DNA from 3 places in the Dyella caseinilytica genome. Region 1 is predicted to be linked to each of the others. Evidence: predicted binding sites of a transcription regulator. Region 1 holds the regulator's gene; each other region holds the start of a gene.
What was found. Region 1 encodes HrcA, which represses chaperone genes, less so after heat shock. Its sites were predicted from a motif close to TTNGCACTCNNNNNNNNNGAGTGCNAA; they were not measured.

Region 1 (4,189 bases):
CGGCACGGTGATCACCGCTTCGGTGACCGGCTCGCCGAGATAATCTTCGGCGGTCTTCTTCATCTTCATCAGCACTTTGGCGGAGATTTCCTGCGGCGCCATCTTCTTGCCGTCGGAGGTCTGCACCCAGGCGTCGCCGTTATCGTGCGCGACAATGCCGTAGGGCACGATATGCAGGTCTTTCTGCACTTCGGCATCGGTGAACTTGCGGCCGATCAGGCGCTTCACCGCGTAGAACGTGTTCTTGGGATTGGTGACGCTCTGGCGCTTGGCCGGTGCGCCAACCATCACTTCGCCATCCTTGGTAAACGCCACAATGGATGGCGTGGTGCGATCACCTTCCGAGTTTTCAATCACCCTGGTGGTGCTGCCATCCATGATGGCGACGCACGAGTTGGTCGTGCCCAAGTCAATGCCGATGATCTTGCCCATGTCTATGCTCCGGAATCTCGTGAGCGGCCCCTCGGCCGCGAATGGCTATCAGATGGGGTTTTGCTGAAAGGCGTTCAATATCAGCTAAACCCTGCAGTACTGAATTTGCAGGCGCCGTTCAGTCGTCCTTGGCCACGGCCACCAATGCCGGGCGTAACAAGCGATCGTTCAACACATAACCTTTCTGCAGCACAGTAACCACGGTGCCCGGTGCCTTGCCCGGCGCTTCGACCATGCTCACTGCGTGATGACGCTCCGGATCGAGCGGCTGATCGACCGGATCAACCTGCACCAACCCGTTATTGCTGGCGATGCGAAGCAATTCCTTCAGCGTGAGGTTGAGCCCCTCGCGCATCGCGCTCACATCGCCGCCTTCCACCGTCAGGCCGCGTTCGAGGCTGTCGTAGACCGGCAGCAACTCGTTCAGCAGCTTCTCGTTGGCGAAACGGCGGGCCTGCTCAAGATCGCGATGCAGGCGGCGACGCTGGTTCTCCAGCTCGGCCTTCTCGCGCAGCACGGTCTCGCGCAACTCCTTGTTGCTGGTCTCCAGTTCGGCAACCTTGGCCTTCAAACCCTCAAGCTCATGGCCCGAAGCAGTGGCCTGTGCGCCGTGCTCAGGCGCCTCGTTCGGCGACGGTGAATCGCTGCTGTTGTGCATGAATAACTCCAAACATCGTCCGTGGCCGGCACGCTGTACCGACCGTCAAAACTTGCGGGCAAAAGAGCCTGCTTATGGCCCCTGCGTAGCCCGCGTTGTGATTGAGCAACCGGCAGATGGTAACGCGTGGCACAGCGCCTGACCTACCGTCAGGTCAAGCCGCGCGTTGCCATATGGTGATTGCTCAATCGCAACCCTCCGGGCCGGGTCCGTTTGCCCCCACGCCTGCGTCTTCGCTCAGTCGTGTATCGACATACACTCCTTCGCTCATCCTTGCCGTGCGAGCAAACAGCTCCCGGCGCGAGCCACGCAGGGGCCATAAGCAGGCTCTCAGCCTCCCGTGGCGTTTTATGAGGCCGTAGCCGCGCGATTCAAGGCTTCGCTGAGTAAACCCGCAGTGGCTTGCACCACCGGAATCACACGTTCATAGGCCATCCGGGTCGGACCGATCACCCCGACGGCCCCAAGCAACCTGCCCTGCGCACCATAACTGGCCGTGACCACACTGCAACCATCCAGAGCGGCAAAACCCGATTCCTCACCGATGAATAATCGCACGCCTGGCGCCTTGGCGCAGATCTCCATCAACTGCAGCAACTCGTTTTTCTTCTGGAACGCCTCGAACAGCTCGCGCAGGCGGTCCAGATTGGCCAGCTCTGAATAGGCCATCAGGTTGGTCTGGCCGCTAACCAGCACATCCTCGTTTTGCGGCGCGAACGAGGCCGCGGCCAGTTCCACCGCACTGGAAAGCAACTGGTGCAATTCACTGCTGGCCTCGCGCAACTCGAGCAACAGATGCGCGCGGATGTCGTCTACGCGCAAGCCAACGAAGTGCTCGTTGATGTAATTGGCCGCCTGCTCCAGTTCGCGGCTATCCAGCGGCTTGGCCAGCTGGATCACGCGGTTCTGTACCTGATTGTCCGAAAACACCAGGATCACCAGCACCCGGGCATCGGGCAAGGTCATGAAGTCGATGTGGCGCAGCGGGAAATCGGTCTGGCGCGGCACAGTCACCACGCCAGCAAAGTGGGTCATCGCCGAAAGCAGCGCCGAAGCATTGCCCACCATGTCACGCACGGTCATCGGCCCAGGCGGCAGCTCCCGCTGCAGGCGGACCATTTCGTCGCGTGGCAGCGGCTGCAATTCGATCAGGCTGTCCACGAACAGGCGCAGGCCGCGCGGGGTGGGAATGCGCCCGGCTGAGGTGTGCGGCGACGCCACCAGCCCGGCCTCTTCCAGGTCGGCCATGATGTTGCGGATGGTGGCCGGACTCACGTCCAGCCCGGACGAACGCGACAGCGTACGCGACCCCACGGGCTCGCCATCGGCCAGATATTGCGCAATCAAGGTGCGCAACAGGCGGCGGGCGCGAATATCGAGATCGTGATGATGGGGCATGCGCTGTGGCAATCCGTGAGACGGTAAAGAAATAAGGTTTGCGCGCAGAGAATGCAAGAAAGGAGCAAGGGACCCGGGAACGCGCGGCTTGCGGCGTCCGGGCATTCTCTGTTCTCGCTCCTCTGAGCGTGGGGGAACTAGGAAAGCCGACCATATCAGTGTGGCCTCCCCGCATGCCCTGCTCCACCTTACAATCGTCCGATCCACTGCCGCCCTTGACCATGCTCACCTCCCTCTACGTCCGCCATCTCGCCGTTGTTGAAGAAGCCGACATCAACGTTGGCCCTGGTCTGACCGTGGTCAGCGGGGAGACGGGCGCCGGCAAATCGCTGCTGGTCGATGCCCTGATGCTGCTGGCCGGCGCCCGCGCTGACAGTGGCATCGTGCGCGCCGGCAGTGACCGCGCCGAACTGGTAGCCGAATTCGACCTGAAACAGCTGCCCGACGCCCATGGCTGGCTGAAGCGGGAGGAGTTGGACGAGGACGGCGCCTGCCAATTGCGCCGCGTGATCCGTGCCGAAGGCAGTTCCCGCGCGTGGATCAATGGCCGCCCCGCCACGATCGGCCAGATGGGCGAGCTGGCGGCGCTGCTGGTCGAGATCCATGGACAGCACGAACACCAGGCACTCTTGGAACGCGCACATCAACTGAACCTGCTCGACGCCTATGCGGAAAATGAAAAGCAGGTCGCCCAGGTGCGCGATCTGGCCCAGCAGTGGCGCGAGATTGGTGCGCGCATCCGCAAGCTGAGCGGCGGCGACGATCGCGAGCACCGCCTCGAATTGCTGCGCCACGAACTCACCGAGTTGGAAAAGTGGGCGCTCCCTCCCGCTCAGCTGACCGAGCTGGAGGCCAGCCACAAGCGCCTGGCCAATGCCAGCAAGCTCACCGAAGGCATCACGGGCGTGGTCGAACTGCTCGACGGCGATAGCGAGTTCGCACTGCGTCAGGCCCTGGGCCGTGCACACGCCGAACTGGGTCGGCTTGCCGCGCTCGATGATCGCCTGGCACCGATGCTGGAATTGCTCGACAACGCACAGATCCAGCTCAACGAAGCGGTCGACAGCCTGGAACATTACGCGCAAGACGTCGATCTCGACCCGGAGCGCTATGCCGAAGTCGATACGCACCTGATGCGCCTGCACGAACTGTCCCGCAAACATCGCCTGCCAACGGCCGAACTCGACGACAAGCGCGCCGCGATGCAGACCGAGCTCACCGAGCTGGAAAACGCAGGCGATGCGCTCGAACGGCTCGCTGCCCAACGCGATCAGCTGCAACGCGATTACGCCAAGGCCGCCGATGCCTTGAGCAAATCCCGCCAGACTGCCGCCAAACGGCTTGGCAAAGAAGTCAGCGCGTTGATGAGCGAACTCGGCATGGCCGGCGGCGTACTGCAAGTCACGCTCGAGCCGGCTGAAAACAGCGATCCGGATCCGCAAGGCCGCGAACGCTGCGAACTGCTGGTCAGCGCCAACCCCGGTCAGCCACCACGCCCGCTGCGCAAGGTCGCTTCCGGCGGCGAACTCGCCCGCATCAGCCTGGCCATCGAAGTTGCCACACTGGGTAAAGACACCATCGGCTGCATGGTCTTCGACGAAGTCGATACCGGCATCGGCGGCGCCGTGGCCGAAGTCGTCGGCCAGAAACTTCGTGCGCTCGGTTCGCGTTGCCAGGTGCTATGCGTCACGCATCTGCCGC
Region 2 (4,189 bases), 1.6 Mb from region 1:
CTCGTCACTCCGGCGAAGGCCGGAATCCATCGTCAGCACGAAGCATGGATTCCGGTCTTCGCCGGAATGACGGGCCATGGAACTAAACGCGAGAATTGCTGCTCGCGCTCTGTCCAAACAGCACGCGCCGTTCTTCCTCTGATAGCGCTGGTTGTTTAGGCGCATACACGTTCTCGACATCCTGATAAACGCGTAACGTCGCCGGGCGCGCTGCCATCGTTTCGAACCAGCGTTTGAGGTGGGGAAACGCCTGCAGTTCCTGGCCGTGCGCTTCATGCGGCACGATCCACGGATAGCAGGCGATATCGGCAATCGAAAAGTCGCCTGCGATAAAGACGCGATCAGCCAGTTGCTGGTTGAGCACCCCGTAGAGTCGGCTGGTCTCGCGGGTATAGCGATCGATCGCGTACGGCACTTTTTCCGGCGCGTAGATATTGAAGTGGCCGATCTGCCCAGCCATCGGCCCCAGTCCAGCCATTTGCCAGAACAGCCACTGCAACACCTCGGCGCGGCCGCGTGCGTCGGCAGGAATCAGGCGGCCGGTTTTCTCGGCCAGATAAAGCATGATCGCGCCCGACTCGAACATCATGATCGGCTCCCCGCCGCCGGCAGGCTCATGATCGACGATGGCCGGAATCTTGTTGTTCGGCGAAATGGCCAGGAATTCCGGCTTGAATTGCTCGCCTTTGCTCAGGCTCACGGTGATCAGGCGATAGGGCAGTTGCGCTTCTTCCATGAACAGCCGGGCCTTCAGGCCGTTCGGGGTGGCTGCAAAGTACAGGTCGATCATGGGGGCGTCCTGGTTCTTCGTTGACCACAGGCTAGAGGCTGGCGTGGTCGTATGAAATGGCCACATTAGGACAAATTTGCATGACCACTTTGCGCTGCGTTTCGATCAGTCCTCACCCGCTGCGCGCACCCAATCCAGATAGGCGGTATGGCCACGCTCCACCGGCACGGCAATCAATTCCGGCAGCTCATAGGGGTGCAGCGCGAGCAGGCGTTCCTTCAATGCTTCGAATCGCTCGGCAGTAGTCTTGATCAATAGCAACTCTTCCGTATCGGTCGTGACCTCGCCCTTCCAGCGATAAGTGGACTGAATCCCGGGAATGCGATTCACGCAGGCAGCCAGCGATTCGCCAACTAGCGCTTCAGCCAGACGCTGCGCACTTGCTGCGTTGGGGCAGGTGCAGTAGCAGAGCAGCACGCGGTTGGATTCGGTCATGGCATTGACTCAGTGGGAAGAGGCGGCCTGCCTATACATCAGTGCTGCGAACTTAAACCTGCGAGAAGCATCCAGCTGCCTCACCGTCATCCCGGCTTTCGCCGGGATGACGGTCGGTTTGATGGACGTTAGAAGCAAGCACGCGATGTATTCAGATGCGGAAATACTATGTCCGCGGTGTTGGTCGGGACATCAACCCGTAATTACCGAATTTTTCCAGCGCTTGAATGACTTCCGCATTGGTCAGCAGCACGGGATCGCCGATCTGCAGGGCCAGCGTGTACTGCCGGGCCAGCGTTTCCACTTCAACGGCGCGCCACATGGCCTGTTCCATGGTCGCGCCGGTGGCGATCATGCCGTGATTGGCCATCAGGCAGGCCAGGCGTCCTTCCAGCGCCCGAACCACAGCGTCGGAGAGCTCCTGCGTGCCGTAGGTGTAGTAGTCGGAACAGCGGATCGAGTCGCCGCCGCTCACCGCGATCATGTAGTGGATCGCGGGGATGGCTTTCCGGCACATCGCCAGCGCGGTGCTATAGGGCGGATGGGCATGGACCACGGCATGGGCATCCGGGCGTGCGGCATAGATATCCCGATGGAAGCGCCATTCGCTGGATGGGCGGCGTGCATGCTCATAGTGGCCGTCCATCGCCACGTAAACGACGTCATCCGGGGTAACTTCGCCGTAGGGCACGCCGCTGGGCGTGACCAGGAATCCCTCTCCAAAGCGGATGCTCAGGTTGCCCGAGGTGCCCTGGCTCAGGCCGGACGGGGTCAGTTTCAAACCGTTGGCGACGATTTCCTCGCGAAGCGAGCGCTCGTTACTCACTGCCGATAGCCTTTGTGGTTCATGCAATGGGTAATCGTTGACGTTTCGGGCGCCGGTGTCGATAGGGGGGATTCCGTCGCCAGGGGCTAATCCCTAGATCCAGCCACTCAAAGACCCCGGACCCCGGACCCCGGCCGGTGCCGGGGCGATGGCGATGAACGTATTTGTTCATCAAAGCCCTTGAAAGCCGCCAAGCCACCCTTATCCAATCCCTTAGTCCCGACCGCCCCCTGTTGCAGGGGTTTTTTTGGTGGCTAGAATTGGCACTCACCCTCCCCGAGTGCTAACAGCTCACCACAGCAGGCCGGTCGGGGGCAAAACTTTATCCATCCCAAGCCATAGCTGGAGTTCATCCCATGAGCAAACTGCGTCCGCTGCACGATCGCATCATCGTCAAGCGCCTGGAAGAGGAGCGTGTCTCCGCCGGCGGCATCGTCATTCCTGATAGCGCCACTGAAAAGCAGACCCGCGGCAAGGTCATCGCCGCCGGTGAAGGCCGCATCCTCGAAGACGGCAAGGTCCGTCCGATGTCGGTGAAGGTCGGCGAAGTGGTGTTGTTCGGCAAGTACTCGGGCCAGGACATCAAGATCGATGGCGAAGAGCTGGTCTTCCTGAAGGAAGACGACATCGTGGCTGTTATCGAAGGCTGATTTGACGCGACACGTGCGAAAAACAAAATCGCACCTCGTCGCCTTCGGCTCCTTCCGCAGTTTCTCGCAAGATTTTCCGTATTCAATTTAAATTTTTTGAGGCAAAAAATTTATGGCCGCTAAAGAAGTCCGCTTCGGCGAAGACGCCCGCGCTCGCATCCTCAAGGGTGTGAACACTCTCGCGAACGCCGTCAAAGTCACCCTCGGCCCGAAGGGCCGCAACGTCGTGCTCCAGAAGAGCTTCGGCGCCCCGACCGTCACCAAGGACGGCGTGTCTGTCGCCAAGGAAATCGAACTGGCCGACGCCTACGAGAACATGGGCGCCCAGATCGTCAAGGAAGCCGCTTCCAAGACTTCCGACAACGCCGGTGACGGCACCACCACCGCCACCGTGCTGGCCCAGGCGTTCGTGCGCGAAGGCCTGAAGGCGGTTGCCGCCGGCATGAACCCGATGGACCTCAAGCGCGGCATCGACAAGGCCGTGACGGCTGCTGTGGAAGAGCTCAAGAAGCTCTCCAAGCCCACCGCTGACGACAAGGCGATTGCCCAGGTCGGCACCATCTCCGCCAACTCCGACGTCGCCATCGGCGACATCATTGCCACCGCCATGAAGAAGGTCGGCAAGGAAGGCGTGATCACGGTGGAAGAAGGTTCGGGTCTGGAAAACGAACTCGACGTGGTTGAAGGCATGCAGTTCGATCGCGGCTACCTGTCGCCGTACTTCATCAACAACCAGCAGAGCCAGCAGGTCGAGTTGGAAGATCCCTTCATCCTGCTGTACGACAAGAAGATCTCCAACGTCCGCGAAATGCTGCCGATCCTCGAAGGCGTCGCAAAGGCTGGCAAGCCGCTGCTGATCGTCGCCGAAGAAGTGGAAGGCGAAGCGCTGGCCACCCTGGTGGTCAACACCATCCGCGGCATCGTGAAGGTTGCTGCTGTGAAGGCCCCGGGCTTCGGCGATCGCCGCAAGGCGATGCTGGAAGACATGGCCATCCTCACCAACGGCCAGGTCATTTCCGAAGAAGTCGGCCTGCAGCTTGAGAAGGCCACGATCCAGGATCTGGGTCGCGCCAAGAAGGTCGTCGTGACCAAGGAAAACACCACCCTCATCGACGGTGCTGGTGAAGCCGCGAAGATCCAGTCGCGCATCGGCCAGATCAAAGCACAGATCGAAGAGACCTCGTCCGACTACGATCGCGAGAAACTGCAGGAACGCGTGGCCAAGCTGGCCGGCGGTGTTGCCGTGATCAAGGTTGGCGCTGCGACCGAAATCGAAATGAAGGAAAAGAAGGCCCGCGTCGAAGACGCCCTGCACGCCACGCGCGCAGCCGTTGAAGAAGGCGTGGTCCCCGGTGGTGGCGTGGCGCTGATCCGCACGCTGGCTGCGATCGAAAAGCTGAAAGGCGAGAACGAAGACCAGAACCACGGCATCGCCATCACTCGTCGTGCGCTGGAAGCTCCGTTGCGCGAAATCGTCTTCAACTCTGG
Region 3 (4,189 bases), 2.0 Mb from region 1:
TGCGGCTGATCATGTCCAATTCCAGATCGGCCACGCGTAGCCGGGTTTGCGCCGGGTGATCTTGCCGGTGTCGGCGCAGCAGCACCTCGATGCGCGCCGCCATTTCATCCGGCGCAAACGGCTTGGTGAGGTAATCGTCGCCACCTGCGCGCAGGCCGCGCACGCGTTCGTCCACATCGCCCATGGCGCTGATCATCAGCACCGGCGTGGTAATGCCGCGTTCGCGCAGTTGTTTCACCAAGGTCAGGCCATCCATGCTGGGCAGCATCAAGTCCAGGGTGATCGCATCGAAATGCGGCTCCTGCGCGCGCAGGAAACCTTGCTGGCCATCGTGCACGCGATCGGCGGTAATGCCGTGCGAGGCCAACTCCAGCACGATTTCGCGTGCCGTGATTTCGTCGTCTTCGATGACCAGGATGTGGGGCATGCAGGTTACCGGCCGTTCCATCGTTGACCGTAAGGGTAGGCCATGGATGGGCTCAGGTGAATCGCGGATGGTTTTGCCTGATTCATCCAGAGACTCTCATCCTGTAATCGCCCACAACAAAAACGGCCTCCACAAGGGAGGCCGTCATAACTCACGCTTTGAAGCGATGCCAGATCAGGCCGCAAACAACCCGCGCATCTTCTTCATCGCATTCGCTTCAACCTGGCGAATACGCTCAGCGGAAACGCCATACTCATCCGCCAGATCCTGCAGCGTGGCCTTTTCCTCATTGAGCCAGCGGCGCTGGATGATGTCGCGCGAACGCTGGTCCAGCTTGCGCAGCGCATTCGACAGGGTTTCCAGCTGGTTGTCAGTCTGGTCGGCGTCGGCCACGTTCTGATACGGATCAGCGCCTTCGTCGACCAGGAACGCTTCCGGTGCCGGCTTGGCATCGTCCTCGGCATCCGCCGGGGCTTCGAAACCGATGTCACGGCCGGACAGACGCGATTCCATCTCGCGCACCGTGGCCTCCGGCACGCCAAGGTCCTTGGCGACCATGCGCACTTCCTCGGCATTCATCCAGCCCAAGCGCTTTTTGCTCTTGCGCAGGTTGAAGAACAACTTGCGCTGCGCCTTGGTGGTGGCCACCTTCACGATGCGCCAGTTGCGCAGGATGAACTCGTGCATTTCTGCACGGATCCAGTGCACGGCAAAACTGACCAGGCGCACGCCCTGATCGGGGTCAAAACGCTTGACCGCCTTCATCAGGCCGATGTTGCCTTCCTGAATAAGATCGGACAGCTGCAGACCGTAGCCGCTATAGCCACGGGCCACGTGAACAACAAAGCGCAGGTGCGACATCACCAGCTTGCGGGCGGAGGCAAGATCCTCCTCCGACTGATAGCGGCGCGACAGGTCCTGCTCTTCTTCCTGGCTGAGCACCGGGATGCGGTGAACCGCCGAGATGTAGGCATCCAGACTGCCAACGACGCTGGGAACCGGCAAAGTGGCCGCTGCCAAGGCTTGGGACATGTTGGAACCTCCTGAATATGGGGTCAGCTTAGCACTCTGGTACTTGGAGTGCTAAAGGCGTCCGGAGTTCCGGCGCCTTTTATGTACCGAATAGTACACGAATGCCCCGGCCTTGTCCAATCCGATGGTTGCCGGGAGGGGTGGTTTCAAGCATGACTTTTGGGGGCTGAAGGGCCGGTAAGCGGAGGTGCGGCAAAGAAAGGGGTTGCCTCGCCTTGGCAGAACAGCCCCGGCCTATCTGACGCTTAAGTCGGCGTCTCATTTCCCGCGCCATGGCGGGGTGGCGATCAGGTGGCTTCGAGTTGGGCGCGAGGCGGTAGTGACCAGTCGATGGGTGGCTGCCCAATGTTTTCCAGGTAACGGTTGGCGGCAGAGAAATGCCCGCAACCGATAAAACCGCGATGCGCGGACAGCGGCGAGGGATGCACTGATTTCAGTACAGCGTGGCGGCGCGTATCGATCAGCTGGCCTTTGCGTTGCGCATAGGAGCCCCACAACATGAAAACGATGCCTTCGCGCTCGCGGTTAAGCGCGTCGATAGCTGCATCGGTAAAACCTTCCCAGCCCTTGCCTTGATGCGAAGCAGCCAGACTGCGCTCCACGGTAAGCACCGCATTGAGCAGTAGCACGCCGCGATCGGCCCACGGCGTGAGGCAGCCGTGATCGGGCGGCGCGATATTCAGGTCACGCTGGATTTCCTTGAAGATGTTGACCAGCGACGGGGGTGCCGGCACGCCCGGCCGCACGGAAAAACACAAACCATGTGCCTGCCCCGGCCCGTGATACGGATCCTGTCCCAGGATCACCACACGCACCGCATCGAACGACGTGTGCGAGAAGGCATTGAAGATTTCCGGGCCAGGCGGATAGATCACCTTGCCGTTGCGCTTCTCCGCACGCAGAAACTCGGACAGCGCCCGCATGTCCGGCCGCTGCAGATAATCGCCAATGCGCTCCTTCCACGAGGGCTCGAACTTGATGCGTTCTTCATCACTCATTGCGGCTAGCCTGTTTCTTCGCGTGCGCGCAGATGTTGCGCCACACGCAATTGAAACAGAAGCTTGGTGATCAGCAAACGTTCTTCGACCGGCTTTTCCACCAGGTCATTGGCGCCGGCACGGATCAGCATGGCCTGATTGTCGGGATTTTCATCACCGGTCATCACCAGCACCGGCAATTTGCCCTTGCCATAGCCGAAATCGGTGCGGATAAACTTGAGCAGGTCGCCGCCGGTCAGCTCGCCCTTGAGGCTGACGTCGGTCAGCACGACATCGACGCCGACCAAACCCTGCGCACGCTCGGTTTCCAGCATGGCCAGCGCATCTTCCACGCTGACCACATGGCGTACGGTAAGACCAATCTTCTCCAGCATGCGGCGTGTGGCCAGCGCGACGACGCGGCTGTCCTCCACGTACAGCACTACGCCTTCGGCGCTGCTTTCCGGCCGCACATAGCCGCGGATGAATTCGGCCAGCGCCTGGAAGCCGAGTGATTTGTCGAAATAATCCGTGACGTGTTCGCCCAGCGCGCGGCGATGCAGGCGATCATCGACGTCGCCTGACACCACCACGATCGGCACATACACCTGCGGCGCGGATTCGCGCACATAGCGCGCCAGCTCCAGCCCATCCATGTCGGGCAGCCGCAACGCGACGGTAATGAAATCGAACACGCCGTCGCCGAGCAGCTGCTGCGCTTCCGCGCCGCTGCCACAACCTACGACCTCAGCCTGCGGCAGCTCGGTTTTCAGTACGCGCGTGATCAGCTGGCGCACGACTTTGGAGCCGTCCACCACCAGCACACGCGGTGCAGCGCTGAGGTCGCGGCTGCTGATACTTGCAGTCATTAAAAGTCCCCACCATCCCCTAAGCTTCCATGCTCGTGCGTCGGCAGACGCCCCTGCGCCCGTTTGGCCGGTCAATCATGCCTCAGACTCGCAGGAGGCAGTGCGAACGATTTCACCGCCTGCCTCATTCGTTCATGCAGCGCGCCGCAACTGCCAGGCGCTGACCAAGCGGGCGCCGAGCCAGCCGAGGACGGCGGCGGCCACCGGTACAGCCAACAGCAGCCACGGCGGCAAGCCGCCCACGCGCAGCTTTCCACCGTAGGCTTGACTGAGCCGGGCCACGGGTTCGGCCAACGCAAACTCAATGGCGACCGCCAGACCCACTGCCAGAATGCCGCTGAACAGGCCGTACCAGATGCCGGCGTAGAGATACGGGCGGCGCACGAATGCGCGACTGGCGCCGATCAGTTTCAGTACGCCGATTTCCTCGGCGCGGCTGGTGATGTCCACGCGTACCGTGTTGCCGACCACCAGCAACACCGCCAGCGCAAACAAGGCTGCCAGGATCAGCACAGCGCGATTTCCCACATTCAGCAGGGCGTCCAGGCGTTCACGCCAGGTGCCGCTGTCTTGCACGATGTCTACGCCCTGCATGCCGCGCAGATCATCGACCAGATGATTGGCGGCATCGGCAGAAATGCCGTCCTGCGGCTGCACTTCGAGCACGTACGGTAGTGGGTTGTCGTCCAGCGCATGCAGCGAATCGGAGAAGCCCTGCATCTTGCTCAGTTCGTCCATGCCCTGCTGCGGCGTCTTCACCGTGACGCTGGCGACGCCGTCATGCTGCTCGACCTGCTTGGCGAGCAGTTGTGCGTTACTGGCGACCTGATCCGTTTTCAGGAATACGTTGATGACCTGGTTGCGGCCCAGCGCATCGCCCAATG

Region 2: the regulator HrcA is predicted to act here: its motif matches at 2,312-2,338, upstream of ISN74_RS01820 (co-chaperone GroES).
Region 3: the regulator HrcA is predicted to act here: its motif matches at 1,488-1,514, upstream of rpoH (RNA polymerase sigma factor RpoH).

Annotation. Positions count from the first base shown of each region.
Region 1 covers NZ_CP064030.1:1,985,870-1,990,058, reverse strand. Annotated here, with positions in the region: gene dnaK (molecular chaperone DnaK) at 1-432, opposite strand, end outside; gene grpE (nucleotide exchange factor GrpE) at 551-1,090, opposite strand; gene hrcA (heat-inducible transcriptional repressor HrcA) at 1,439-2,488, opposite strand; gene recN (DNA repair protein RecN) at 2,710-4,189, shown strand, end outside.
Region 2 covers NZ_CP064030.1:426,459-430,647, forward strand. Annotated here, with positions in the region: gene ISN74_RS01805 (glutathione binding-like protein) at 83-790, opposite strand; gene cutA (divalent-cation tolerance protein CutA) at 896-1,225, opposite strand; gene ISN74_RS01815 (class II aldolase/adducin family protein) at 1,392-2,051, opposite strand; gene ISN74_RS01820 (co-chaperone GroES) at 2,408-2,701, shown strand; gene groL (chaperonin GroEL) at 2,814-4,189, shown strand, end outside.
Region 3 covers NZ_CP064030.1:3,966,993-3,971,181, forward strand. Annotated here, with positions in the region: gene ISN74_RS17470 (response regulator transcription factor) at 1-427, opposite strand, end outside; gene rpoH (RNA polymerase sigma factor RpoH) at 602-1,459, opposite strand; gene ung (uracil-DNA glycosylase) at 1,747-2,457, opposite strand; gene ISN74_RS17485 (response regulator) at 2,463-3,305, opposite strand; gene ftsX (permease-like cell division protein FtsX) at 3,438-4,189, opposite strand, start outside.